Regions from separate parts of the Staphylococcus arlettae genome, predicted to be linked through region 1. Evidence: predicted binding sites of a transcription regulator. Region 1 holds the regulator's gene; the other holds the start of a gene.
What was found. The regulator LexA, encoded in region 1, represses DNA repair genes until DNA is damaged. The targets are predictions, from matches to a motif close to CGAACATATGTTCG.

Region 1 (15,615 bases):
AACCTTGTCCTAGTGGACCTGTAGTAACTTCGACACCATCCGTATGTTTGAACTCTGGATGACCAGGAGTTTTAGAACCCCACTGTCTAAATTGTTTTAATTCTTCTAATTCTAAACTACCTGAAACATGTAATAAACTGTAAAGTAATGCAGAACCATGTCCTGCAGACAATACGAATCTGTCTCTGTTAAAGAAATCTTTTGATTGAGGATTAAAATTCAAATGGCGTGTCCATAAAGTGTATGCCATTGGAGCTGCGCCCATTGGTAAACCTGGGTGGCCTGAATTTGCTTTTTCAATAGCATCAATACTTAAGGCTCTTATTGTATCAATCGCTAGTTGGTCTTTTTCATTAAACATCTAATATGACTTCCTTTCTTAAATAGCATGATTCATATATTATTATAACTTATTTAACTTATAATTAACAAAAAATTAGATTATCTTTTATCTTGGTCTTTTTCATCCAATACTTTTTTGATTTTATCTGGCGTCACATCGTTTCCTTCTGGATCAATGACCCTTGTGCTTTCTAATTGCTGCTTAAAGCCTTTTCTAAACGATTCTAAATAAGCTTTACGTAATTTAGATTGTTCCTTCGCTTCTTTTTCAGTTAGCCCTTGTGCTTTTTTCTTTCTAGCTAATTCATTAATTCTATTAATATCTACACCATTTGATTCAGTCATAATAACCTCCATAGATTTATATCATATAAATTTTAACAAAAAAAAGAGCGGAACTAAATGCATTCGCTCTTTTTTATCATTCTAATTATTTAATTACTGCCATCGTTTGGTTCGATGCTTGTTCGCTATTTAAATCTTGTTGTAATTGATTATTATTTTGTTCTTTGTGCTCTGTAGTTATTTTATGATCAGTCATTTCGTACGTTTGTTCTCTATTATTATTTATATCTGCCGTTAGTACAAATATAGTACATAACAGCATCGTAGTAACAAGTATTAATAAATATGTTTTGATTTGTGACATATAGATAGAATTCATATAGTATCTCTCCTAGAACATTTGTTTGTAAAAATACTTTAACAGAACACGTGTTCTTAGTCAATACAAAACGAACAAACGTTTGTAACAAATTTCAATTCATGCTATAATTGGATTAAATTAAATTAGGGAGTGCCTATTATGAGAGAATTAACAAAACGACAAAATGAAATTTTCGATTATATAAAGCAAATCGTGCAATCCAAAGGTTATCCACCAAGTGTTCGTGAAATTGGAGAAGCTGTCGGTTTAGCTTCTAGTTCAACTGTTCATGGTCATTTATCTAGATTAGAAGAAAAAGGCTATATCAAACGTGATCCTACAAAACCACGTGCAATAGAAATTGTCAGCGACCAACTTGGAGAACCAATAAATAACGAAGATACAATTCACGTACCAGTTATTGGTAAAGTCACTGCCGGCATACCGATTACTGCAGTGGAAAATGTAGAAGAATACTTCCCTTTACCAGAACATTTTACTTCTACACATAACAGCGATATTTTCATTTTAAATGTTGTTGGAGACAGTATGATCGAAGCTGGTATTTTAGATGGCGACAAAGTGATTGTGCGTAGTCAAACAATTGCAGAAAACGGAGATATTATTGTAGCTATGACAGAAGACAATGAAGCAACTGTTAAACGATTTTATAAAGAAAAAACGCGCTATAGATTACAACCAGAAAATAGCTCAATGAACCCAATCTATTTAAATCAAGTTTCTGTACTTGGTAAAGTGGTCGGATTATTCCGTGAAATGTAATAGTCTCCAAGCACTCTCATTCAGCACTATTTAACATAATAACTTGTAATCACACATACAAACTAAGAGGCTATGCCGTCACGGCATAGCCTCTATTTTGTATCTTTATCTTCTTTTTTGTCTAGAACTTCTTTTACTCGTTCTAATATATCTTCCGATTTATGTTTTTCATGTATTGTCATTAGCATCTCATCCTTACCTTTATAAGATACCCTAACATTTCATCACCAAACATTAGTTAGTATAGTTTTCCGTCCAATAAGGTTGACGCTCATTATTAAAAGCGACGCCTACTCCTAACTCATTATAACTAGAACGTAAGATATTTTTTCTATGTCCTAATGAATTCATTAAGCCTTCGTGTGCATAAATACTATTCATTTGACCATAAGCTAAATTTTCGCCTGCAGCATTAAATTTAATATCATCAGCTTTCAAACGATCAAATGGGGATTCATCATCTAAGTTGGTATGATCAAAATAATCATTCTCCGCCATATCTTTACTATGTTTTCTTGCTGTATCTGAAACATCACTATCATAATTCAATGTAGATAATTGATGTTGTTTTCTTTCAGCATTTACAATTTCAAAGTTTTGGCGTTCAAAACCTTCTTTTAATGCTTCAGATGGTGCACCATATTGTCCTTGCAATCGTTGTTCAAGCTGATCACTTACCAATAGTATTGCTGTTAAACCATTATCTTGATGTTTATCATAGAATGCCGTTGTATAGATTTGATTTTCATGAAATGTGTCATATTCATCATTCTCAATTTGGTATCTAACATTTCCTTTTTTCTTTTCAGTAATTGGTTCTCCTAATCTGTCTCTTACGACATCTTTAGGTGTACCATACTTGATTTTTGACTGTGATGTAATTGAATTTTGATTCGTATAAAGTGCATTGACTTTGTCGTCTAAATAACTGACCATCACAAAGTTACTATAATCACCAGTATAATAAGTATGCCAACTCGTACCATATTCATTGGAAGTTACACTCTTAGCTTCTCCAAATTTATTTTCAACGTCTGCTTTATCCATATTCATTTGAATATTACTTAAAGCAAATTGTTGTTCACTTGGCACTTTGAGTGACTTCGTAGATGATGACTGATTAGTTTGCCAAGCATTAATTTTTGCTTTGACCTCTTGTTGAACGTCTAACATAAAGGGTGACTCTTTTATTGGCACAATCAATACTATGCATAAAAAAATTAAACTATATAATAATATTTTTCTAATCTTCATCACCTACGTATTTTAGTCTCTATCACCGTTAAAGATAGAATTACGCACAATCACATAATCTACTTTTCGTAACGAATTCAAATCTTTACCGCCTGCATAAGAAATTGAACTCTGTAAATCTTGTTGCATTTCAATTAGAGTATCTTGTAGTGAACCTTTGTGTTCAACAAACATTTTTTTACCTTCAACATTTTTATGTTCACCTTTTTGATATTCCGAAGCACTACCAAAATATTCTTTGTATAACTTACCTTCAAGTTCTACTGTTTCTCCTGGAGATTCTTCATGTGCTGCAAAAAGAGAACCAATCATAACCATAGATGCTCCAAAACGCATAGATTTCGCTATATCACCATGCGTTCTAATACCACCATCAGCAATCATCGGTTTACGCGCTGCTTTACTACAATGGTTTAAAGCAGCTAATTGCCAACCACCTGTACCAAAACCTGTTTTAATTTTAGTGATACATACGCGTCCAGGTCCAATACCTACTTTTGTAGCATCTGCACCAGCATTTTCCAATTCACGAACGCCTTCAGGTGTTCCAACATTTCCTGCAATGACAAATGTCTCAGGTAAATGCGTTTTAATATGTTTTATCATATTAATGACCGAATCGTTATGACCATGTGCAATATCAATTGTAATGTATTCAGGCACTAACGCTTCAGCTGCTAACTGTTTTACAAAATCAAATTCTGGTGCCTTTACTCCGACAGAAATTGAAGCAAATAGACCTTTATTCTGCATTTTTTTAACAAATGGAATACGTGCCGCTTCGTCAAAACGATGCATTATATAAAAATAGTCTTGCTCCGCAAACCATTCCGCTAACTCTTCATTCATAACTGTTTGCATATTTGCTGGTACTACAGGCAACTTAAAAGTTCGCGGTCCAAATTTAATTTCTGTATTACATTCAGAACGGCTACTCACAATACATTTATTTGGTATCAATTGCACATCTTCATAATCAAAAATTTTCATAATAATATAAAACTCCTAACATTTATAATAAAACATAAAACTAATGGTAAGTTTTTACAGTATATAACATCTCATTCACTCAGCTTTCGATAATGAAAACGTTTTTTCACGAACAATATTACTGTATTACCATTAGATAATATACAATGTTTTACTTTAAATGTAAACGGACTTACGTCTTAAATTACCAACTAGATTTTTTCACACCAGGAATTTGACCTTTATGTGCATGTTCACGAAATGCAATTCTAGACATTTCAAATTTTCTCAACACACCTCTAGGTCTGCCACTAACCTTACAGCGTCTTGTTAAACGTGTTGGTGATGAATCTCTTGGTAATTTTCGTAAAGCTTCATAGTCACCTTTTGCTTTTAATTCTTTACGCAAGTCATAATATTTATTAACTAATGCTTCTCTTTTTTGTTCTTTTACTACTTTAGATTTTTTTGCCATATAACTTTCCTCCTACAAATCGTAATAATTACGTTTTAATAATATCACATCATTCTTAAATATCAAGTGAAAGTTTTTATCTATAATTACAATCCAAAACCAAGCAGACATTTACTTGTTATTTATAATAGTAGATTTATGATCTTTGTCTGTCTTAACTTAAATGATACTAACATCGTCCAATTAATTGTTGGTGTATCATTAAATCATTATCTTCAATATCTTTGTGACCTAATAGCACGTTTTTCCCTTGCGCAACAATGTGACATATGCTAAAATTTTAAATCGTAAGTATTCCTAATTGTAGAAAGGGTGTTAACTTTGCGCGTAAATATTACATTAGCTTGTACAGAATGTGGCGATCGTAATTATATTAGTACTAAAAACAAACGTACAAATCCTGAGCGTATCGAAATGAAAAAATATTGCCCAAGATTAAATAAATATACATTACATCGTGAAACAAAATAAGTAATTCTTATCTTTTGAATACGACAAGCATTACCAATCATCACTTTGGTGATGATTTTTTTATTATAAAAAAACAAGTGTGTAATCAAATTATGTCATTTTTGATTACACACTTGCTATAAAATATATCTAATCTATAAAGTTCTAATGTTAAATGTAATTTACAACTTTACTACTTAATCTTTCGCTTCAAGATCAACGTCTGCAATATCTATGCCTAACGCTGCTGCAACACCTTTACCATAATTTTCATCTGCTTTATAGCAATGACGAATATGACGGTGTTGAACTTCTAGAGTTGTTCCTTCCATTTCATTAGCTGTATTTACAAACATACGCTCTTGTTGCTCAGGAGATTGTAGTCTAAATAATTTTCCTGGTTGTTCGAAGTAGTTGTCATCGTCTTCTCTGAAGTTATGTTCATAAGCAGTACCTTCTACTTCTAATGGTGGTTTTTTATATTGCGGTTGATCTTCAAATGCACCTTCGCTATTTGGATAGTAATGTGGTCTACCGCCTTGGTTATTATCTAAAATGCGCATTTGACCATCTCTACTGAATGGGCAAATATTTTCAACTCCAACACCTTTAGGTTGATTTACTGGGATTTGCCAATGGTTTGCGCCTAATCTATAACGTTGTGCGTCTCCATAAGAGAATAAACGCCCTTGTAACATTTTATCTGGTGAAAAATCTAATCCGGGAACGATATTAGTTGGTGCAAATGCAGCTTGTTCTACATCTTGGAAATAGTTATCCGGATTACGATTTAATTCAAATTCACCAACTTCAATTAATGGATAATCTCCTTTGTACCAAACTTTTGTTAAATCAAATGGATTATCTTTATGCTTTTTAGCTTGTTCTTCTGTCATTACTTGAATATACATTTTCCATTTTGGATAATCTTTATTTTCTATCGCTTCAAATAAATCGCGTTGTGAAGATTCTCTATCATAAGCAATAGTTTGAGCTGCTTCTTCTGGTTGTAAATTTTCAATACCTTGTTGTGTTCTATGGTGGAATTTCACCCATACACGTTCACCTTTATCATTATACATTGAATACGTATGAGAACCAAAGCCATGCATATTTCTAAATCCTTTAGGAATACCACGATCAGTCATTAAAATTGTCACTTGATGAAGTGCTTCTGGTAATGATGTCCAAAAGTCCCAATTATTTTGAGAACTTCTCATATTTGTTCTAGGATCACGTTTTACTGCGTGGTTTAAACTTGCAAATAATTTAGGATCTCTAAAGAAGAATACTGGCGTATTATTACCTACTAAATCCCAGTTCCCTTCATCTGTGTAAAATTTCAATGCAAAGCCACGAATATCACGTTCTGCATCAGCTGCACCACGTTCACCTGCAACCGTTGAAAAACGTGCGAACATTTCAGTTTGTTTACCTACTTCAGAAAATATGCTTGCACACGTGTATTTAGTAATGTCATTTGTTACTGTGAATGTGCCAAATGCACCTGAACCTTTAGCATGCATACGTCGTTCAGGTATAACTTCTCTATCAAAATGTGCCATTTGTTCTAAAAAATACCAGTCTTGCATAAGTAAAGGGCCTCTTGGTCCTGCTGTCATACTATTTTCTCTGTCAGATACTGGTGTACCAAAAAGACCTGTCAATTTTTTACGTTCGCTCATACGAATAACCCCCTATTTGTTCAGATAATAATAATTATTATCTACTACATATTTTAATGTATACCCTATGTTCAAATCAATAAAACCACTATTAAAAATCGCATTTTTCTGAATTCTCTTTACGCTTTATTGCTTTAAAGTTATAAAAAATATTTGCTTGTGGTTCTCAAAAGCATTAAAATAGTGTGTATACAAAATTTAAAAGTAAATAGGAGCCTTATTATGGAACAAAATAAATTAAATCGAGGTCTCAGTTCACGTCATATTTCTATGATTGCCATTGGCGGCGCTATCGGTACTGGACTATTCGTTGCCACAGGTAGCGTTGTATCACAAGCTGGTCCGGGTGGGGCCATAGCAGCATATTTAATTATTGGAATCATGTTATATTTCCTTATGTCTTCAGTTGGAGAATTAGCAACATTTTATCCTGTCTCCGGCTCGTTTAGCTCATATGCTACACGTTTTGTAGATAGTTCATTAGGTTTTACTATGGGTTGGTTATATTGGGTGATTTGGACGCTTGTTGCAAGTGTGGATATTATTATTGCAGCTAGCGTATTAAGTTATTGGGATGTATTTCATTTCTTTTCCACTGTGACATGGAGCATGATCTTTTTAGTCATATTATTTTTACTTAATATTTTCTCAGTCAAAGCATTTGGAGAAGCTGAATTTTGGTTATCGTTAATTAAAGTAGTAACTATCTTAATCTTTATTGTTATTGGCGTATTAATGATAGTTGGTATTTTAGGTGGAAAAACGTATGGTATTACAAACTACTCTATCGGCGAAGCACCTTTTGTCGGTGGCTTGTCAGGCTTTTTGGGAGTTTTATTAATCGCTGGATTCTCAGTTGGGGGTACTGAAGTAGTAGCTGTTACTGCGGGAGAATCTGACAATCCTCATCGTTCAATGCCAAAAGCAATTAAACAAGTATTTTGGAGAATTTTATTATTCTATGTATTGTCTATTGCAGTTATTGCTGCAATTATCCCATATACTGATCCATTACTGCTAAACGAAAGTGAATCTGTTAGCCAAAGCCCATTCACTATTGTTTTTGATCGTGTCGGTATCGCTTTTGCAGCTTCAGTCATAAATGCTGTCATTTTGACATCACTATTATCTGCAGCGAATTCTGGATTATATACTTCAAGTCGAATGTTATTTTCGATGGGACATGATAAATTAGCACCTAAATTTTTGGCACGTTTAAATAAAGGTACAAAATTACCTATCGCTGCGATATTAACTACTTTCATCGTTGTGTTGGCAGTTATTGTCCTTGCTCAATTTCAATCTAATATCGTATTTACATTATTAAATATCATTGGCTCTTTAGTTATCATTGTATGGGGTTCAAGTATTTTAGCACAAATACGATTACGCATGGCTATTAAAAAGCAAAATAAAGATGCGCAACAAGTCTTACCATATAAAGCTCCATTTTATCCATTTGGTCCAATTGTGGTAATTATAGCTTTACTATTTTTATTTGTTGGTAACTCAGTAGGTACTATTATAGCTGGCGATATTGCTGGATTATTAAGAAATATCGTACCACTATTCATCTTACTCATTATTTACCTTACACATAAATTTATGTTCCAAACAAAAGTTATCAAACTTGAAGACATTAACTTAGATAATAAATATGAATAACTCTAAGTAAAGGACAAAACGGTTTCCCCGTTTTGTCCTTTTATTATGTTTACTTAACTAGCCCTCACAAATTTGTACCTTTGGTAATATTTTGTATTCAATTATTTTAACCTGTATCGTAATATAGTATAATTAAAGAAAATCAAGTACTTGAGGTGGAAAATTATGGTTGGACAAACAAATTTATTCGATGATGTACTCAAACCAGAAGAACGCTTTGTTATTGTTGTACAATCATTAGAAAATCTACACGACCAATTAATTAAGCGAACTCTACGAGAATATAGTAGCCTTAAACACGATCAAATGGAAAACTTATATGAGCATTTAAAATCACTGTTTTTAGAAGAGCCGTTTGCTGAAAATCAATCAGCATTTGCAATTACAGTTTATACTAATTTAGATTATGCTGCAGACCAAGTTTATGCCCACGTAAAACGTCATCGAGGCAAAAATGAGTGGACACATACAGCTAAATAGCTTAAGTCACGACTACTATAAATTTTGCTAAGAGATAAAGTAAGCTCTATTTTTCTAGTTGCCTATGTTACAGTTGACCATTAATCTACGCTGACTTCATACAAGTTATGAAGTCAGTTTTTTACTATTAAATTTAGTTTGTCAGTAATAACAAAATCTATAACTTTCTCTTTATTATGCTCTAATAAATCATTTATTAAATTATAAAAACACGTTTCACAGTTTTGTTTATTTAAGACTTAACTGTAAAACGTGTTTCCCATATTTATTTCTTTAATTCTATCATTGGTTATAATTTTTGTTTTAACGTATGAGGTATACCATTGTCTGCATTTGATAAGGTAACTTCATCAGCAATGGATTTCACTTCATCATTGGCATTACCCATAGCAACAGCATGACCAACTACTGAAAGCATAGATATATCGTTAGAACTATCACCAAAAGCAATAACCTCTTCTAAACTAATCCCTAGTTTATCACACAACGCACTCACCGCATTCCCCTTTGAAACATCTTTAGCCATAAATTCAAGGAAGTATGGTTTACTTGTAGTAACATCTATTTCATCGTTGAAGGAACCAGCAAGATCACTTTTAGCTAATACAATATTACAGACATAATCTACACCCATAACTTTCGGCACAGCATCTTGAATATAGGCTTTTAAATCATCAACTTTTTTCATAGGTAAACCCGTTAATTCAGCTTCAATATTCATGTATTCATGTTCACCTTCATAAATAATGTGGCCATCATGATATGTTAAAACGAAAAATGATTTTTTTCTGCAGTAATCAACAATTTGATCAAAGTTTTCTTTTGATACTGGTTTATTGACTGTTACATTTTCCGTAGCTACATCCACAGTATTGCCACCATTATAACTGATAACATGACTTTGATGTGCATCTAAATTTAACAATCGTGCTGTAGGTAGCATACCTTCAGTCGGTCTACCTGATGCTAATACTACTTTGTAACCTTCGTCTTGTATTTTAATAAGATAGTCTTTTGTTTCTTCTCCTACTTGATTTTCATGGTTCATCAATGTATCATCCATGTCCATGACAATTAACTTATATTTACTCATGTTGTAGTGCTCCTTTCCAATTAACCCTATAGTCCTATCATACTACAAAAAATTATGAATGGTATACGAGTTCAGATGTTACACCAGTTTCATTAATTGTCACTAGTTCTGAGCGACACTGTGAAAATTCATTTTTTAACGCTCTTACTAATTTCCCACTTTTTTCCTTGCTTATAAGCGTTAATATGGTAGGACCTGCACCACTAATTACAGTTGCGTATGCTTGATGAGATTTTGCAATTGCTTTAACTTGTGCAAACTCCGGTATTAAATGTTGTCGGAAAGGCTCATGAAACCCATCTTGCTCCATCATTTTGCCTGCCAATTCATAATTATGTTGAATTAACGCACTGATCATAGTATTACTGATTGCACTATTTTGCACTGCCTTTTTATACGAAAATGTGTCTGGCAGCACATTTCTTGAATCATCTGTACGTAATTCATATGACGGCACTGTGATAATTACATCCACTTTAGGTGTATCGATACTAGAAACTTCAGTAACATTTTCCACTTCATTATAGTAGCCTAACACTAGACCACCATAAATCGTTGGTGCTACGTTATCAGGATGTCCCTCGAATTCAGTAGCTAATTGTAATAATTCATACTGCGAGAGCTCAATATCACCAAAATAATTTGCTATGTATAAAGCACCAACTAACGCTGACGCTGATGAACCTAAGCCACGTGCTAAGGGAATATCACTGCGCATTTCGATGGATAATGCAGGCAAAACTACATCATATTTTAAGGCAACTTGTTGTGCTATTTGATAAATATAATGTGATTCGTCAGTAGGTAATCCTTCTACATTCGGACCTATATGATGAAAATGCCATTGTTCATCATTCGTAATTGTTACTTGTAAATACAAAAATTTATTTAATGCCATACCAATAGAATCAAAACCGACACCTAAATTAGCTGTAGATGCCGGTATTTTGATATTTAAACTTTTCACCATACTATAGTGCCCCTTTAATATAATCTAGAATGCTTTGTCTATCGTTTGGTAGAGGTTTAATAGGGTTATCTAATAATGAAATAGCAGTATCTGGGTCTTTTAAACCATTGCCTGTTAATACTGCCACTACTTTTTTACCTTTAGGTAATTTGTTTGCTCGGTGAAGTTTAATCAAACCAGCAATGGAAGCATTACTAGCTGGTTCACTAAATACGCCTTCTTTAGTTGTCATCAGTTTATAAGCTTCTAAAATTTCCTCATCTGTTACACTATCGATTTGACCATTTGATTCCTCCAAAGCATTCGTAGCTTTAGACCAACTTGCAGGGTTACCAATACGTATTGCAGTTGCAACTGTTTCTGGATTTTTCACTACTTTATTTTGAACGATAGGTGAAGCTCCTTCTGCTTGGAATCCAAACAATTGTGGTAATTGGGTATTTAATTGATCATGATATTCTTTAAAACCTTTCCAATAAGCTGTAATATTACCAGCATTGCCAACTGGAATAGCTAAAATATCAGGTGCCTCACCGTCAAGTTGGTGAACTACTTCAAAAGCACCTGTTTTTTGTCCTTCGATACGATAAGGATTAACAGAGTTAACCAACTCAATTTCGCCGTTTTCTGCAACTTCTTTAACAATTTCTAAAGCTTCATCAAAATTTCCTTCTATTGAGACAATTTCAGCACCATACATAACTGCCTGTGATAATTTACCTAAAGCAATTTTGCCCTCTGGAATTACAACAATTGCTTTTAAACCTGCTCTTGCTGCATAAGCAGCAGCAGAAGCTGATGTATTACCAGTGGATGCACATATAACAATTTTTTTGCCTTCTTCTTTTGCTTTAGTCATTGCCATAACCATGCCTCTATCTTTAAATGAACCAGTAGGATTTGCACCCTCATATTTTACGTATAATTCGATATCTAACATTTCTGATAAATTTTCACAATAAATTAAAGGTGTTTGCCCTTCATTTAAAGTTACTTTAGGTGTATTTTCATTAACTGGTAAAAATGTTTTAAATTCCTCTACTAAACCTTGCCATCTTTTCATTATGCATGAACCCCTTCTACTGGATATACTTTATTTACTTGTAAACCTGCTGCTTCAATTGATTGTTGCGGTGAATCGTCTACACCATAAACAATTAAACTTACCGTATCTTGATTTCTTTCTTGAACATCTAAATTTTTGTGCAATGGTAATGCACCTTTAATAGTTTCTGCAATATCTTTTGCAGTTAAACCTTGCTTGTCTACTACTACATAGTAGTTTTCTTTTTCTTTTAATGTAATCGTATCAGATTCATCGTCGATCATTTCTTTTGTTTTTTCTGTTTTCAATTCAAAATGTGGCGGCAGTGTGTGTAAATCATATTCAAAATGTAATGCTACGTTTAATAGATCACTTGCTACGGCACTACCAGTAGCTAAACTACCAGCACCTTTACCATAGAACATAGTTTCACCGACTGCATCACCGATTACATAAATTGCATTAAATTCATCTTCCACTGAAGCTAGTTGATGTGCTTTACTTATTAATGTTGGTGCCACAGAAGCATTCACTTGCCCATTTTCATATGTTCCTTTACCAATCAATTTAATTTTATAGCCAAGTTCATCAGCAACTTTTATGTCTGCTAAACTAACATCACTAATACCCGTGCGTTGCACATCAGTTAGATTAATGACCTGATTAAATGATAAATAAGAAGTGATAACCACTTTTCGAGCTGCATCGATACCTTCGACATCATCAGTTGGGTCCGCTTCAGCAAATCCTAGACGCTGTGCTTCAGCTAAAGCGTCGTCAAAAGATGTTTCTTCGCGAGTCATCTTACTTAGGATGAAGTTAGATGTACCGTTGAGAATCCCCATAAATTTACTAATGTTATTTGCATTTAATCCATTATTAATTGCATTTACTATCGGAATGCCACCTGCAACACTTGCTTCATATTTCAATGCGACACCATTTTGTTCTGCTAAATCTTCTAATACTCTTAAATGCACAGCTAGAAGATCTTTATTTGCAGTAATGACATGTTTCTTCTGACTCAAGGCACCTTTCAACCAATCTACTGTTGGTTCAATACCTCCCATAACTTCTACTACAATATCTACTGAATCATCTTCTAAAATATCGTTTACATCTTCAGTTAAATGATATTTAGAAACATTAATTGGTCTTTTACGTGATTTATCTTTCACTAATATATGTTTAATATTAATATCTTTATTAATCGTATCAATAATTTGTTGTCTATTTTCTTCAATAATCTTTACTACACCTGATCCTACAGTACCTAGACCAAGTAATGCTACATTTAATTCCTTCATAAGTTCATTCCTCCGATTGTTCTTCTAAAAAATACAATTGTACAGTTGAAAAATACTAGAATATGGTATAGTATAAGTTCATTCCCAAAATTTGTAAAGCTCAAGTTGTTGAAACATATTTATATCCTATCATTGTTATAGGTAAAACTAAACAAAATTTTCTGATTTTTTAGAAAGGTTGTAAAATTATGAAAGTAACTAAATTCGGTGGCAGTTCTGTATCTAATGCAGAACAAATAAAAAAAGTATTAAATATTGTAAATGCTGATCCAGAGCGTAAAATTGTAATTGTATCAGCACCAGGAAAAAGAACTAGTGACGACACAAAAACAACTGATTTGCTTATTCGTTTATATGAAAAAGTAATAGAAGGTTTAGATTATCGTCCTAAGCAAGAAGAAATTATTCAACGTTATGCAGATATTGTATATGCGTTAGAAATGGATGATGCAATGTTAACTACATTTGATCACACATTGACTCAATATATATTTAACTTAAAGTCAAAACCATCTCGTCTACTTGATGCGTTATTATCTTGTGGCGAAGACTTTAATGCTCAGTTAATTGCTGCATACAATAATAGTCAAGGTATTCCAACACGTTATATTTCTCCTGGTGAGGCTGGTATCGTAGTAAGTGATTTACCACAAAATGCTCAAATTTTAGATCAAGCTTACGAGAATTTATATCAATTAAGAGATTATAAAGAGAAGTTAATTATCCCTGGTTTCTTTGGTATATCACGCCAAAATTTTGTAGTGACATTCCCAAGAGGTGGTTCCGATATAACAGGAGCTATTGTCGCTAGAGGTGTCCGAGCAAATATTTATGAGAACTTCACAGATGTATCGGGGATTTATCGTGCACATCCTGGTATTGTTAAACAACCACAAGTCATTGATGAAATTACTTATCGTGAAATGCGAGAGTTGTCATACGCTGGATTTGGTGTATTCCACGATGAGGCGTTACAACCTTTACATAAAGATAGGATTCCAGTAGTGATTAAAAATACAAATCGTCCTGATGATTTGGGTACATTTATTAGACATGATCGAGAGATAAATACTAATAATGTGGTTAGTGGTATTAGTTGTGACACTGGATTTACAGTAATCAACATTAAGAAATATTTAATGAATAGACAAGTTGGTTTTACTCGAAAAGTATTAGGTGTTTTAGAAGACTATGATATTTCCTTTGATCATATGCCTTCAGGTATAGACAGTATTAGTATCATTATGCGCTCCAAAGAAATTAAAAATATTGAAGAACAAGTACTAAATGATATTCGTAAGCACTGTGATGTTGACGAACTAGGAGTAGAACATGATTTAGCTGTCCTAATGGTTGTCGGCGAAGGTATGCATAGAATTGTTGGTACTGCTAGCCGAATTACACATGCATTAGCAGAAGCTAATATCAACTTAAAAATGATGAACCAAGGTGCATCAGAAATATCGATGATGTTTGGTATCGATGTCAATGATGCTGAAAAAGCGGTAAAAGCAACATATGAATATTGTTATAACGGTAAGTGTCTATTGACATAAAAAATAATCCTTTAAATCTAGCAGTATAATTTTAAAATTATGCTTCGATAGATTTAAAGGATTTTATATTGCTTTTCTCTCAGAAATCAATGCTTGATTAATTCGATCATCGCCTACGACCAATCTTAGCATTACAAATTGATAATAACTTAGTGCCTCAATAACGTTTTTATAATTTGGCAATTGATGATAATCAATGGGATCCAACAATTCATACATTAACACAATTTCAGGTTTAACATAGTCTACGTCCCATTTGATTGAGTGAAAATATATATGCTTTGCAGGTAACCTAATATCGTTATTTAGTCTAAACATCCAATCATCGCCTTCTGTATCATAGACAATAATAGTTAAAACCATCGTGTCACCATCGTACACATTTGCATGTGTCAATGTTTTAAAATCAATTACAGAAAAGTCAGAAGAAGATTGATGCTCATCAAACAGTTTAATCGTAAACGTTTTAGGGACATGTTTAATTACTTCTGAAAAATACATACGTTCTACACTAATATCAACTTTCTGATTTAAATCAAATGCATCATATAAAAATAATTGTTTAGCGATTTCACCATTAAATTTAAATATATTTTTCGCTTTATCTATTAACTCATTCATTAAAGGGCTTACGTTTTTAAATTTTTGGTCACACAAAAAGTTCACCTCCAAAAGTAAGCGTTTCCATTACCTACATTATATAGTTTGTTGGCACATTTTTCAAATCATTATTTTATTAAATTTTGCATGGAATAAAGCAATTTTAAAAAGTTCCTAAACAATAATAATTTATATTTATAGGTAAGCTTAGATCGGGTTGATTCATAACATATATGCGTTGTGCATTTTTAATTAATGTTTGTTGAATTGGAGCAACAGCATGAAACGTCTGAAA
Region 2 (15,615 bases), 650 kb from region 1:
CGATGATTACAATAGTCATAAATGCCCTATTTTTTTTATGATGGATTTGCATCACGAAGACGATTATAACCATCCAGAAAACAAACTCTTCCCCCCACATAACATATTGGGAACGTCAGGAAGACAATTATACGGTAAAGTCAATGATATATATCAAAACATTCAATACAATGATCATGTCCATTTTATTGATAAAACACGTTATGATTCTTTTTGTGGCACACCATTAGAGTTACTGTTACGCGAACGTGGTGTTAAACGTTTAGAAATCGTTGGCGTATGTACTGACATTTGTGTATTACATACTGCAATATCAGCATATAATTTAGGTTACAAAATATCAATTTCAGCACGAGGTGTTGCTTCATTCAACCAAACAGGTCATAGTTGGGCTTTAGAACATTTTAAAAATTCGTTAGGTGCTGAAGTAGAACATCAAGCATAAATCATGCTAGAATAATATTAAATATTTATTTAAGGAGAATTGAATTATGGCTAAAACTTATATTTTCGGACACAAAAATCCAGATACGGATGCAATTTCATCAGCAATCATCATGGCAGACTTTGAAAAACAAACTGGTAATACAGATGCTCAAGCCTTCCGCTTAGGCGAAGTCGGACCAGAAACACAACATGCTTTAGATTATTTCAACATTACGGCACCAGACCTTTTAAATGATGATTTAACAGATCAAAATGTAATATTGGTTGACCATAACGAATTCCAACAAAGCGCGGATTCGATAGCAAACGCTACGGTACAACATGTTATTGATCATCACAGAATTGCAAACTTCGAAACTGCTGCGCCACTTTATTATCGCGCTGAACCAGTAGGTTGTACAGCAACTATTTTATACAAAATGTATAAAGAAAGAGGTTTCGAAATCAAACCTGAAATTGCTGGTTTAATGATTTCTGCAATTATTTCAGATAGCTTACTATTCAAATCACCTACATGTACTGAAGAAGACGTTGCTGCTGCTGAAGCTTTAAAAGCAATTGCAAATGTTGATTTAGAAGTATATGGCCTTGAAATGTTAAAAGCTGGTGCATCTACAGTAGATAAAAGTGCAGTGGACTTATTATCATTAGATGCTAAATCATTCAACATGGGTGACTATGTAACTCGTATTGGACAAGTAAACACGGTTGATATTGACGAAGTTTTTGAACGTCACGATGAATTAGCTACAGCAATGTTAGCAGCAAACACAGAACAAAATTATGATTTATTTGTTTTATTAGTGACAGATATTATCAACAGTAATTCAAAAATCTTAGTTATCGGTGACAACAAAGATAAAGTTGGCGAAGCATTTAATGTACAATTAGAAAACGGTACAGCATTCTTACCAGGTGTTGTTTCTAGAAAGAAACAAGTTGTACCTCAAATTACTGAAGTATTAAGCTAATATCCTTTACTATTTAATTTTATATACATTAAACTGGAACATAAATATGTTCCAGTTTTTTCTCACATGATACTGTTATACATTTACACACTTAAAGGAGGAATTAGTTTGAATCAGTTCGACACTGTTTTCAACCAAAGTAAACAATACTTTAAGTCACATGTTACAAAAGATCTTAAATTCAGAAAAAGACAATTAAAGGCGCTTAGTAAAAGTATTAAAGCGCACGAAGATGACTTGTTACACGCTTTTCAACAAGATTTAGGAAAGAATAAAGTCGAAGCTTATGCGTCTGAAATCGGTTTTGTCCTAAAAAATTTAAAATTAGCACGAAAAGAACTTAAAAATTGGGCTAAACGTAAACAAGTAAATACTCCGCTTCACATGTTTCCAACTAAAAGCTATATAATGAAAGAACCATACGGTACGGTACTCATTATCGGACCTTTCAATTACCCATTTCAGTTATTGATAGAGCCATTGATTGGTGCTATAGCTGCTGGTAATACGGTTATTTTGAAGCCTTCAGAACTCACACCTAATGTCTCACACGTCGTCAAAAATATTATTGAATCTACATTTGATTCAGCTTACATTAGCATTATTGAAGGTGATGCAGAAGTAACAAAACAACTAGTAGCATTACATTTCGACTATATATTCTTCACTGGTAGTGAACACGTTGGTCGTTCCATTTATCAAGCGGCGAGCAAAAATTTAACACCAGTAACGTTAGAATTAGGAGGAAAATCTCCAGTTATAGTTGACGACACAGCCAATATTAAAGTTGCCAGCGAACGTATTTGTTTTGGTAAATTTATTAATGCTGGCCAAACTTGCGTTGCACCAGACTTTATTTTAGTCAATCAAAAGGTAAAAACAGATCTTATTAAAGCTATTAAAACTACAATCAAAGAGTTTTATGGTACACAAATCCAATCATCGCCTGATTTCGGTAGAATTGTTAGCGCTAAACATTTTACGCGATTACAACAATTACTTGAATCACACCAAAATGAAATTGTTTTCGGTGGTGATACCGATCAAAATGAGAACTACATTAGCCCTACTATTTTAGATAATATTACATTTGATTCTACAATTATGAAAGACGAAATTTTTGGGCCTATCTTACCTATTATTGCTTACGATGATTTTGATGAAATTATTAACACTTTACAAAGTAAACCTAAACCATTGAGTTTATATCTATTTAGTGAAGATGAAAATACTACAGAACGTATTTTAAATGAATTATCTTTCGGTGGTGGTGCCATCAATGATACTATTATGCATTTAGCCAATCCTAATTTACCATTCGGCGGTGTAGGACTTTCGGGTATTGGTCAATACCACGGTAAATACAGTTTTGATACTTTCAGTCATGCAAAATCTTATATTTTCAAAACAACTCGTTTAGAATCAAGTCTTGTCTTCCCACCTTATAAAGGTAAATTCAAATATATCAAAACATTTTTCAATAACTAACGATTAAAAAGAGGTTGGGATAATATTAATTTGTTCCAACCTCTTTTCATTTTGGCAGTAGCTGACTGCATTGAAAATGCGCTTCAAACCGAGCTTTTTTCAACGCTAGTCATCCTTGCCGGGGTGGGACAACGAAATCATTTTCTCAAAATCAGATTTCTGTCCCACTCCATATTTTATTCGAAACCTTTTTCATATGGGCAGTAGTTGACTGCATTGAAAATGCGCTTCAAACCGAGCTTTTTTCAACGCTAGTCATCCTTGCCGGGGTGAGACAACGAAATCATTTTCTCAAAATCAGATTTCTGTCCCACTCCCTTTTAGCGTTATTATTATTTTAAAAATTGAACACATACACCTTCAGGCGCCGTTGCTCTATTATCTGTTTGAGTTAATGTTCCTGTTGCTTTATCTCGTTTAAAGACAACTAATGGTGAACTGCCTTCTTGATGCGCACAAACTAAGTAGTCGTCAGATGCTACAATATTAAAGTCCCTAGGAAACTCTCCGCCACTCGGCGTAATATCTACTAATTCTAATGATGCACCATCTTCTACTATTTTAAAAATCGCTATACTATCATGACCTCTATTACTAATATATAAAAATTGTTGGTCCTGAGATAACCTAACAGCTGCTAACTTAGTATCACCATTAAATGATTCGGGAATTGTCAAATGTTTTTCTATTTCTTCGAATTTACCATCTTCATATTCTACTACGGATACTTTATTGGATAGTTCATGTACGATATAAGCATATTTACTATTATTTTGATTAAAAGTAATATGTCTAGGGCCGTCTCCCGGCTCAAATTTAGTAACAGCGTATTCTGTTAAACCATCTTGACCATAAGTATATGTCACTACATTGTCTGTTCCTAAATCCATTGCTACTACATACTTGTTATCCGGTGTGACATCTAAGAAATGAACATGAGGACCGTCTTGACGTTCATTAGAACCTACCTCATAAGTATGTTGCAATTCATGAATCAACTGCACTACTTCCCCAGTTTCAGCATTTAATTCGTATAGTCGTGCAACACCAGCACCGTAAACTGACTCAAATAAATATTGTCCATCAGGAGATACTGCTATATAACATCCTGTACCAGCTGTAGAAGCTAAACATTTATTAATTAATGTCAAACGCCCTTCTGCATCAATTTTAAGGCTTGCTACGCCACAATCATCACCTTCACGCGTAATTGCGTATAAATAAGAATTATATTGGGTAATATACGTTGACGCTTCTAGTTCGAATCCAGTTTCTACGGTATCTATGTCACCAGTAGCTTCATTCAATTCAAAACGATAAATCCCTTTGCCCTCTTTTTTAGTATATGTACCAACATATCCTACTGTTGTCATGTAAACCCCTCCATTATTGATATAGTACTAGTTTATAGAATATATACCAGAATAACAATCAATTAAATTTTGATGCATAACCATGAACTGATGTAGTCATTTGAAAAATTATATATACAAGCTTCTATATAGATGTTAATCTATATACTGTTTAGGAGGTATATTGATGTCTTATAAAAATCTTTCTTCAATATTAAAAGTTTTATCAGATCCAAGTAGATTAGAAATAATAGATTTACTTTCTTGTGGTGAGCTGTGTGCCTGTGACTTGTTAGAACACTTTCAATTTTCTCAACCAACACTAAGCCACCATATGAAGTCATTAGTAGATAATAAGTTAGTTACTACGCGAAAAGATGGTAACAAACGTATGTATCAACTTAATCACGAGATTTTAGATGATCTCAATCAAAACTTAAATACCATTACAACACCTAACACACGCTGTGTCTGTAAAAATATGAAATCAGGTGAATGCTGATGATGACGACTTTAGCAATTATAATTTTTCTTATAACTTTATTTTTTGTCATTTGGCAACCTAAAGGCCTAGATATTGGTATTACAGCTTTAATTGGAGCTGTAGTTGCTATCATTACAGGCGTGGTTAGCTTTTCCGATGTCTTAGAAGTAACCGGTATTGTCTGGAATGCTACTTTAACATTTGTTGCTGTCATTCTTATTTCATTAATATTAGATGAAATTGGATTTTTTGAATGGTCTGCGATACATATGGTCAAAGCTTCAAACGGTAATGGGTTAAAAATGTTTATTTTTATCATGCTATTAGGGTCAATTGTAGCTGCATTTTTCGCAAATGATGGCGCTGCTTTAATCTTAACGCCTATTGTATTAGCGATGGTCAGAAATTTAGGCTTTAATAAAAAAATGATATTCCCATTTATTATTGCTAGTGGATTTATTGCTGATACTACATCTCTACCCTTAATTGTCAGTAACCTAGTTAATATTGTTTCTGCTGATTACTTTGACATCGGATTTATTGAGTACTTTAATCGAATGATTATACCTAACATATTCTCTTTGATTGCTAGTATTCTCGTACTATGGCTATATTTCAGAAAATCTATACCCAAAACTTTCGAAACTGAAAATCTTATGAATCCAAATGATGCTATAAAAGATCCAAAATTATTTAAGATTTCATGGATTGTGTTAGCTATTTTACTTGTGGGTTATCTTGTTAGTGAATTTATTCATATTCCAGTATCAATTATTGCTGGTATAGTTGCTGTTATCTTTGTACTCTTAGCTCGTAAGTCTCATGCAGTTCATACGAAACAAGTGATTAAAGGGGCACCATGGAATATTGTCCTATTTTCAATTGGTATGTACCTAGTCGTGTTTGGCTTAAAAAATGTAGGTATCACTACAATTTTGGCCGATGTATTATCTAATATTTCAAGTTATGGCTTATTCAGCAGTATTATGGGCATGGGCTTTATATCAGCCTTTTTATCATCAATAATGAATAATATGCCTACAGTTTTAATAGATGCTATTGCTATCGGACAATCAAATGTAGTTGGGTCTATTAAAGAAGGTATGATTTATGCAAATGTAATAGGCTCCGATTTAGGACCGAAAATTACTCCAATCGGTTCTTTAGCAACATTATTGTGGCTACATGTTTTAACACAAAAAGGTGTAAAAATCGCATGGGGCACATACTTTAAAACTGGAATCATTATTACTATTCCGGTACTCTTTGTAACATTATTAGGTTTATTCCTAACATTAATTATATTTTAAGAAAAGAGGCTTTAATAATGCGTAAAAAAACAATTTATTTTATTTGTACTGGAAACTCTTGTCGTAGCCAAATGGCAGAAGGTTGGGGTAAGAAAATACTTGGCGAACATTGGAATGTCTATTCAGCTGGTATTGAAACACACGGTGTGAATCCTAAAGCAATTGAAGCAATGCAAGAAGTAGATATTGATATATCCAACCATACGTCAGACTCAATTGATAATAATATTCTTAAGCAATCGGATTTGGTGGTTACATTATGTAGCGATGCAGATGCTAATTGTCCTGTCCTCCCACCAAATGTAAAAAAAGAACATTGGTGTTTTGACGACCCAGCAGGAAAAGATTGGTCAGAATTTCAACGCGTCCGAGATGAAATTGGTCGCACGATACAGCAATTTCATAAAACAAACTAAACACTAAGACGACATAATTTATGTCGTCTTTTATTTAGCTAGTGACAGCTCGTTGATACTGTTACGCCAAAAACTGCATCTATACGTGCAATATTTCATTGTTAGATTATTAATAAAGCACTTCACTTATACGAACATATGTTCTATAATATTGATGAGGTGATTTTATGATTCCGGATAAATATAAAAATGAAACTGACTATCGCAAGATCCCTAGAGAATATTTAACTCAAAGCATACCTAAGGGACGCGGCATGGTAAAATGGGCACCTTTTGCCACTTTGCCCGAACAGTTCACTAGAATACAGCAGTATATTATAGACCAAAATAAAATTGACCGCCCTATATTATCAGACGACCAACTCAATAATCTCAACTTTCAATTACATCAATCTTTACACAATAATACACCTATTCATATTGAATATTATTGTGACGGCTGGTTAGAACACAAATCAATCTATATCAAAAAAATTGATATGCTACAGATGACTTTAATTGGCGAATCCAAAACAGATTCCCAAATTGTTCAATTATCATTAGTAGACATTACTAATATTCAACAAATCACTACTAATTAACAATTTAGTCCAACATGCAACTACAAATATTCATCGACATCATAGCCCCTAACTACTAAAGTAGTATGTTTTTATAGTTCGCAGATGCCTCATCTGCATCATAGCCCCTAACTACTGAAGTAGTATGTTTTTATGGTTCGCAGATGCTTCATCTGCATCATAGCCCCTAACTACTAAAGTAGTATGTTTTTATGGTTCGCAGATGCTTCATCTGCATCATAGCCCCTAACTACTGAAGTAGTATGTTTTTATGGTTCGCAGATGCTTCATCTGCATAATAGACCCTAACTACTAAAGTAGTAAGGGTCTATAAAAAAAATAGAACACTATCGTGTTCTATTGTAGTATTAATTATTTGATTCGATGTCTGATACGATTTCTTTTGTTTTGCTTTCGATGTCTTCAAAATCTTTTTTGAAGATGTATGCAAATACAACTGCACCGATTCCAGCAACTAGTGATACAGTTAAAATTGTACCAAATACAAATTTAAATAAACCTTTAATAAAATTACACATTCTGTTCACCTCAATAATTTAATAGCATGTCTATATTCAATAATAGCACACTTAAAAGCATCAATAAATATATACCTATTATTCATTTTTTTATTCCAGTAATATCACAGGAAATTTTATGATACGATATTGTAAGAAGTAAAAAGCGTTAATATAGGTAAATTACATTGACTATATTATTTATTAATAACATATCTATATTATCATAATTAAGATTAAACTGTGAAATGTTTACATGCAAGAATCACAAAAAACGACTATGATAATCATAGTCGTTACTCGATAACTCAGAAAACAATTATTAGTTTCTCCACCATGCGGACATAGCTGATTTTGCTGCTTGATAGTACTCATTCATAGTATCACCTCAATAAACTAATAAAGATTTTTCTATGTTGTATGTTTATAATAACCACTACATTATTCAATAGCAATTAATAACAAATTACAATAAAGTTACAATCATGTTATATATAATATTCATAGGAGTGTATAAAAAATGCAATTTGTCCAATCAGATATAATGACTCATCGCGGATCACATTTTGACTTAGGCGTTAAAACTGCTCAATGGATGCAACAAACACCTTTACTAAAAAATAGAGAAAAAGAATGGCGCAAACGTATGCCTCGTTTTGATATACATATTAAAGAGACTTATGATATCTTCCAAACCTATGCACCACATATTTGGGAAGAAATAAAAGGTATGCAAGAAGTTTTAAATTTACCATCTAACCAAATGGTATTGAATTTTGCTCATTATCGTTTTACGCCGTTAAAAAATAGTGGCTGTACGGTTTATTTAGGCAACGATTACATGGTACGTAATTACGATTACCACCCTGCTACTTATGATGGTAGATATTTATTATTTCAACCTACTGATGGCGGACTAGCTCAAATTGGCCCCACTTCAAGAGTTACAGGAAGAATGGATGGTATGAACGAAGCCGGATTAGTAATGGGTTATAATTTCATGCACCGTAAAAAACCCGGTGATGGTTTCGTCTGTTATATGATAGGTCGATTAATTTTGCAATACTGCAAAGATGTCGAAGATGCCATAAAATTATTGAAAACCATACCACACCGTAGTTCATTCAGTTATATCGTTATGGATAAAGCTTTAAATCATGCCACTATTGAAGTATCACCACGTTCGATTGACGTCAGATATGATAATACATGCACGAATCATTTTCAGCTCTTAACTCACGAAAATAGAAATTATACTAAAGAGTCCAAAGCACGTTTAGATCGTTTGAATCAAAGTACACAGCACCAATTAAATAAATTTGACGCTTTTGAATTATTTAATAACCCTGATTTTGATATTTACAGTAAACTATTTAATAGCTGGTCTGGAACGATACATACTAGTATGTATGAACCTCAGCAATTAGCCGCTTGGATAAGTCTAGGAGAAAAAAGCAAACCAACATACTTTGATTTTCAACAATGGCTCAATGGCACATCACTTGATGTTTCAACATTTAAAGGCTACATTGATACCGACCTTACATTTGCTACTTATTAATAACTAAAGGGACAAACACCAATAGTGATTCAACTTGGTGAAGCTTCACTATAATGGTCGTTTGTCCCTTTATTTAGTCGATATAAATATCGCCCTGATTTGTATATAATTCAATTATATTTTGCCCATTACCTACTTTATTATGTTGAAAGTAAGGATTGTTGACATGTGATTTCCCTTTTAATGGATTTAATTTTAACAGTGTATCTTGAGGTTTCTGTGCATAGGAAATATTAATATTTCCTTCGTTCGTAGAAGCTTTCACATCTGTATTGGATTTCATATCAGCTAACATAATATTACTATCCTCAGTTAATAAGATCGTATCTTTTAATAAACTACGTGTCACTTCAATTTTATTTTGCGTTTTAAGATTGCCTTGTTTAATCTTACTATCAGATATAGCTACTGATGAAAAGTCAGACTGATACGTTAAATTTTTTATTGTAGAATTTTTCACTTTAAACCCTTCACTATTACCGTGTTCAGTATATACTTTAACATCACCCAAACGCAGTTGATCTAATTGAATAAATTGCGAATGTAATTCCATATCAAGATTAGCTGAGGCTTGTTTAGGAACTGTAATATATACTGTACTATGAATATTTTTAAATGGATTAAAGTTCAAACCGTAATGATCTTCATTGTTATTTTTTTCCGTTACATTAACTTTATCAGCATGACGTTTAATATTTACATCTTTCGATCCTTTATATGTAATGTTAAACTTCTCACCTTGCCGTACTTTAACTGCTGCATTCTTCGTCGCCACATTAATATCTTCAATCTCATCATCATGGTAATTTTGTGATACTTCATTCGTTTTATTATCTTGTTGTTCAAATGAAAACCAAAATAAACAAGCTAACACGAAGCAAACGACGAATATGGTTAGACCACAAATGAACAACTTCTTCATTCTACAGCACTTCCCTTAATCGTTTTAATATTCCATCTTAAATATTTTAAAATTGCACGATAAACTAACTCAGCAAGTTTTAAAATTAATACAAACAGTACAATTCCTAAACCACTGTAGGAAAATGCAAAAAGGTAATTACTAATTGCTAAACTGATATTATGGTTAATCACACCATGAACAATTAACAATAACGGTGAAATAAACAGCATAAAAGACACGAGCAATAGTACAAACATAATACATGCTATAAACACCATAGGAATTAAAATTAAAAATAAAGAAAAGATACCCATACCTAATGAAGCAATAATTGCTCTAATTATAGTTTTAGCATTCGTTTTATATTCTGCATAACTAATTGCATTTTTAGCTTTAATTTCTTTTCCAATAACTTTAGGGGATTCAAGCTCTCCCATAATTTGATATTCATTTTTCCCATTTTTCTCTAAGTCAAAAAAGTAACTCTCATATTCAAACATGATTTTATCACGTTCTTGTCTTGGTAAACGTTCCAGTTCTTGTTCGAGCTCATTTAAAAATGTAATTTTGTCCAAAATTATCTCCGCCAATTATCATTAATTATGACTATCATCTTGCTATAGTTCTATTATTTACGGTTTTTAACTACAAACACATACTTTACTCTATACGTTTCACACTAAAAAGTTGACGAAATTCACTTTTTACACCTGTTTCAACCGTATTCATTTCATTATTTAAATATAGCATAGCTATTTTACAGTTGCATCTCTCACCTACAACTCCTATAAAAAATAATGTAAATTTAAGAGTTAATAATTTTCCCAATTATAAGTTAATTTGCTATAATTACATCAATAGATTGAAGGGGGAATACAAATGACAAGTCTAAAGACTTATTTTAACGACAGTCAGCTACTTAATGAATACATCGAAAATATGACTGTTAATAAAGATGGTGTGGAAACAATTTATAATTCTTTTTCTGTGCCAAATACAGAAAATGATAACATCGAAAAAATTAAAGCAGCTAATTATGATAAAGTACTTGTTATCACAGAGGATTGGTGTGGGGACGCTATGATGAACCTTCCAATCTTAAAACATATTAGTGAACTATTAAATTTAGAAGTTAGAGTCTTCCATCGTGATGACGATACTAATTTAATTGATCAATACTTAACAAATGGCACTGCCCGTTCTATTCCTATATTCGTCTTTTTAAATGATGAATATCAACAGGAAACTGTATGGGGACCACGTGCACGCCAAGTTCAAAAATTTGTAGATGAAGCTCGTGCCAATCTACCAGCGAAAGATGACCCAACATTTGAAGAAAAATCAAATGAAGTTCATGCGATTATCTCCAATCGTTATAAAACAGATTCACAAATGTGGAAAGCAGTGTTTGAATCTATCATTGAACAATTACGCCACAAATAATAATAAAAAGGTATATACACTTCGAGCGAAGTGCATATACCTTTTTTACTTTATATATCTTTTTTAGTTACATAGAATAAATTAACGATAAATAAAATTATGATTGAAGCTGCTGATATAAACCATTGCCAATTCGTAAAAGTAAAATCATCTGATGTAGTTTTGTTTGGTAAGTAGCTAAATGGTATATATTTTAATGAATCTTGAATATTATCACCAATTTTAGGAATCATTGGGATAAATGGTTCTGCAAATGGTACAAGGAATATTAAAATAATTCCTACAGTATAAATTAAAGCTGTCTTTGGAATAACTAATGCAAATAAATATAATAACAAACCGAAAAACAGATGGAATATAAGATAAAATACTAATAATTCCCAGCACTTTTCAGCAGTGACATTTTTACCATCTACTATATTTTGAACAATAATAACAAATGCCACTAAAAATCCTGACATAAGTAAAGCGATGATTATCATTGAACATACTTTCGCAATAAAGTATCCAACTCTATTTTTAGTTTTATTCATAAACAATTGTAACGTACCTTGAGAAATATCTCGCGTAATCGTTTTAATTACAAAAAGTAAACCTACAATTGAGAAGAACCAACTGCCGACTGCCAGTATAATATTGCCGTCTACTTTATCTAACTGCTGTACAAATAATACAGTCATTCCAGCCATTGCACCATATGTTAGAAGTAAAGCTAAATAAGTCAATGGGCTTCTAAAAATACTGTACACATCATATTTGATTAATTGAAAGCTATTCATTATTGGTCACCTCTCTGATTAATATTAAAGTAAGTATCACGTAATGAACTTTTTCGTGTTTCAATAAATTTCGGATATACTTCAATACTTGCCAAGCCTTTAAGTAAACCTTGATAACTTTGTTGTGCCCGTATAACAACTTCTTTATTCGCACGTTGTGACTCAATAATTTCATAATGTTCTTTCAAATACGTATGTGCTTGTTCAAAGTCTTCATCCTCAAATATTATAACTGTTGAGTCTGTAGGTGCACCCTCGTCCATATTAACATCCTGAACAAAATTGCCATCTCGTAAAAATACCGCTCTATCGCAAATTAATTCAATGTCTTCCAACTTATGACTAGAAATGAGAATTTTCATATCAAGCTCTTTTACAAGTTGTTTAATAGTCGTTAACACATCAATAGAACCATCTGGATCCATGCCATTTGTAGGTTCATCCAAAATTAAATACTTAGGTTTGTTCATTAATGATACAGCAATAGCTAATTTTTGCTTCATACCCATTGAGTATTTTTTTACTTTCTTTTTAATATAAGGTTCCATGCCGAAAGTTTGGATAATATGATTAGCATATTTTTTGTCAAAACCTTTTCCTAAAACTTGGGCGAATAGTTTTAAATTATATAAGCCAGATTTATTATCGTATAATTTCGGATGTTCTATTAAATAACCAATATTTTCATTATTAGCTAATTCTACTTTTCCTTGAAAGTTAATAATATTACCATTCATAACCTTCATAAGTGTTGTTTTACCTACACCATTTTTCCCGATAAGTCCCACAATACGACTATCATTAAAATCAAAGTCAATATGATCAAGTACATTGTTACTACCATACTTCTTTGTAATATCTTGTAACTGCATAAATACCTCCTATTAATTTACGAAATACGATAAATCAACAAACTAAATTTAACATAGTAAAAAAACATTTAAATAATAAAATATAACGGTAACAACCTCATTTTTATATGTACAAAATATATAGTTATTATAGTTCTAAACACAACATATTATACACAACTCAATCGGAAATTCAATCAAGGCCAAAAAAATTGCTACTAAAAATAATATAATTTACTTTTAGTAGCATGCGATTGTTATTTCTTTTTGTTTTTCAATCGATCGTTTCTTCTATTAATAAATGCACATATCATAAACAAAATTGCTGCTAGCAATAGCTTTATTCCTGAGCCTTCGTTGCCAGTAGCTTGTAAATAATATCCTACGATAAATAAAATTATCGCAATCGTCACAAATATTTTTGTTAAATGCTTCAAATTTTTTCACCTCGAACACGTTTATTCTACCAAACATCTAGTAAAATTAACAATCTTATTATTAAAGTACTTAAATAATACTGTTAATGATTATATAAATATATTCTTAAATATATTGTTTGCAGTTCATTATAAGTAATGCTAAACTATAAGTGTATCCACAGAATATACTACACAAACCCCCAGTCTGGTACCAGCAGACATGGGGGTTTTTTTGTGTAAGGCCACTACTTATCTTTCCATTTGTTTTCTAACCAAACGCGAAAAATAACAAGTAAGCTACCTGACAATAAAGTTGTTACGGCATCTTGCCACCACATAATATACTACACCTCCCACAATCAGTTTGGCATGTAGGAATTGATGGCCTATCCATATTCTAACATAAATACAGAACGTATGTTCGCTATTTTATCTGTGAATTTTAAAAATTTAAAATATAATATAAAGAACACTTTATCTTTATTTCATTTCAAGATAATATAAGAATGTACAAAGAAATGAAAAGTAAAGAGAGGTTGAATTAAATATGAACCCTTTAGCCTTAGATTTGAATGAAAAATTATCTAACGCAAAACCAGAAGTTGCTGACATGCTTTCCGATTTAGGAAAACTAATGTACTATCCAAAAGGTATACTGTCACAATCTGCTGAAGCTAAAACAACACAATATAATGCTACTATTGGTATGGCTACATATAAAGACAGTAAAATGTACGCTGATACATTAAATGAAGTATTTAATCATCTTGAACCTGATGATATCTTCCCTTATGCACCACCTCAAGGAATCGAATCATTACGTCAATTATGGACTCAAAAAATCTTAAAAGACAATCCAGACCTAGCTGAAAAAGATATTTCACGTCCAATCGTGACAAATGCATTAACACATGGTTTATCATTAGTAGGAGACTTATTTGTGAACAGTCAAGATACTATTTTATTACCTGAACACAATTGGGGAAATTATAAATTAGTCTATTCTACGCGTCATAACGCAGAAATTCAAACATATTCAATCTTTGATGAAGACGGTCATTATACAACAGAAGCACTTGTTCGCACTTTAGAAAGCTATGACAAAGATAAAGTTATCTTAATCTTAAACTACCCTAATAACCCAACTGGCTACACTCCTACAAAAGAAGAAGTCGCTCAAATTGTTGAAGCAATTAAAGGGTTAGCTGAACGTGGAACAAACGTTATAGCAGTAGTAGATGATGCATATTATGGTTTATTTTATGAAGATGTTTATACACAATCAATATTTACAGCATTAACAAACTTACACTTGAATAACTTATTACCTATCCGTTTAGATGGTGCTACAAAAGAATTTTTCGCTTGGGGCTTACGTGTAGGATTCCTCACATTTGGTATTAATGACGATGCAACTAAAAATGTGTTAGAAGCAAAGGTTAAAGGTCTTATCCGTAGTAATATTTCTAGTGGACCTCTGCCATCACAAAGTGCGATTAAATATGTCTTAGAAAACCACGAAACTTTTGATAAAGAAATTCAACATAACATGGAAACATTACAAGCACGTTATGAAGTTACTAAAGAAGTGGTTTATGCTGATAAATATACAAAATTCTGGCAACCATACGATTTCAATTCAGGTTACTTTATGGCCTTACAAGTCAAAGGTGTAGATCCTGAAGCATTAAGAATCCATTTAATTGATAATTACTCTATAGGTATTATTGCATTAAATGATACAGATATTCGTATTGCATTCAGTTGTGTAGAAAAAGATGATATTCCACACGTTTTTGATTCTATTGCGCAAGGTATTGATGATTTACAAGAATAAAAAAAGCATTTGGTGAATACACTGTTCACCAAATGCTTTTTATTTATCTATGCGTCTTTAACACTCGTGTCATTTCTTCAATTTTACCTGCATGCAGTGGAATATGTACTGCATTTAAAGTTAACAATTCGTCTAGTGTATCACAGCCCGCAATAGTTTCTGTTAATTCTTGTGATAATTGTACGTCCGTTAACGTACGAGCACGTTCTGGCAATGTTTTGATATGTGAAAAAATTTCATCTAAACTTGGAATTTCTTGGTCACCCCAATTTTCT

Region 2: a site for LexA is predicted at 6,600-6,613, ahead of MUA37_RS04480 (YolD-like family protein). Genes of this name have one in related genera too.

The regions. Positions count from the first base shown of each region.
Region 1 covers NZ_CP094803.1:1,580,287-1,595,901, forward strand. The annotation lists gene tkt (transketolase) at 1-361, opposite strand, end outside; gene MUA37_RS07770 (DUF896 domain-containing protein) at 442-687, opposite strand; gene sosA (DNA damage-induced cell division inhibitor SosA) at 773-1,006, opposite strand; gene lexA (transcriptional repressor LexA) at 1,148-1,771, shown strand; gene MUA37_RS07785 (CAP domain-containing protein) at 2,006-3,028, opposite strand; gene guaC (GMP reductase) at 3,038-4,015, opposite strand; gene rpsN (30S ribosomal protein S14) at 4,200-4,469, opposite strand; gene rpmG (50S ribosomal protein L33) at 4,791-4,940, shown strand; gene MUA37_RS07805 (catalase) at 5,117-6,604, opposite strand; gene MUA37_RS07810 (amino acid permease) at 6,827-8,269, shown strand; gene MUA37_RS07815 (hypothetical protein) at 8,435-8,749, shown strand; gene MUA37_RS07820 (Cof-type HAD-IIB family hydrolase) at 9,039-9,842, opposite strand; gene thrB (homoserine kinase) at 9,895-10,812, opposite strand; gene thrC (threonine synthase) at 10,814-11,875, opposite strand; gene MUA37_RS07835 (homoserine dehydrogenase) at 11,875-13,164, opposite strand; gene MUA37_RS07840 (aspartate kinase) at 13,353-14,720, shown strand; gene MUA37_RS07845 (hypothetical protein) at 14,784-15,377, opposite strand; gene MUA37_RS07850 (sugar phosphate isomerase family) at 15,484-15,615, opposite strand, start outside.
Region 2 covers NZ_CP094803.1:927,987-943,601, reverse strand. The annotation lists gene MUA37_RS04515 (cysteine hydrolase family protein) at 1-445, shown strand, start outside; gene MUA37_RS04510 (manganese-dependent inorganic pyrophosphatase) at 492-1,418, shown strand; gene MUA37_RS04505 (aldehyde dehydrogenase) at 1,527-2,906, shown strand; gene pglS (6-phosphogluconolactonase) at 3,239-4,279, opposite strand; gene MUA37_RS04495 (ArsR/SmtB family transcription factor) at 4,446-4,760, shown strand; gene arsB (arsenite efflux transporter membrane subunit ArsB) at 4,760-6,052, shown strand; gene arsC (arsenate reductase (thioredoxin)) at 6,070-6,468, shown strand; gene MUA37_RS04480 (YolD-like family protein) at 6,636-7,049, shown strand; gene MUA37_RS04475 (hypothetical protein) at 7,397-7,567, opposite strand; gene MUA37_RS04470 (C45 family autoproteolytic acyltransferase/hydrolase) at 8,067-9,107, shown strand; gene MUA37_RS04465 (DUF4097 family beta strand repeat-containing protein) at 9,181-10,029, opposite strand; gene MUA37_RS04460 (HAAS signaling domain-containing protein) at 10,026-10,586, opposite strand; gene MUA37_RS04455 (thioredoxin family protein) at 10,891-11,454, shown strand; gene pmtD (phenol-soluble modulin export ABC transporter permease subunit PmtD) at 11,505-12,233, opposite strand; gene pmtC (phenol-soluble modulin export ABC transporter ATP-binding protein PmtC) at 12,233-13,105, opposite strand; gene MUA37_RS04440 (SE1626 family protein) at 13,342-13,521, opposite strand; gene MUA37_RS04435 (Trp-rich small protein) at 13,749-13,841, opposite strand; gene MUA37_RS04430 (aminotransferase class I/II-fold pyridoxal phosphate-dependent enzyme) at 14,051-15,340, shown strand; gene MUA37_RS04425 (bacillithiol transferase BstA) at 15,384-15,615, opposite strand, start outside.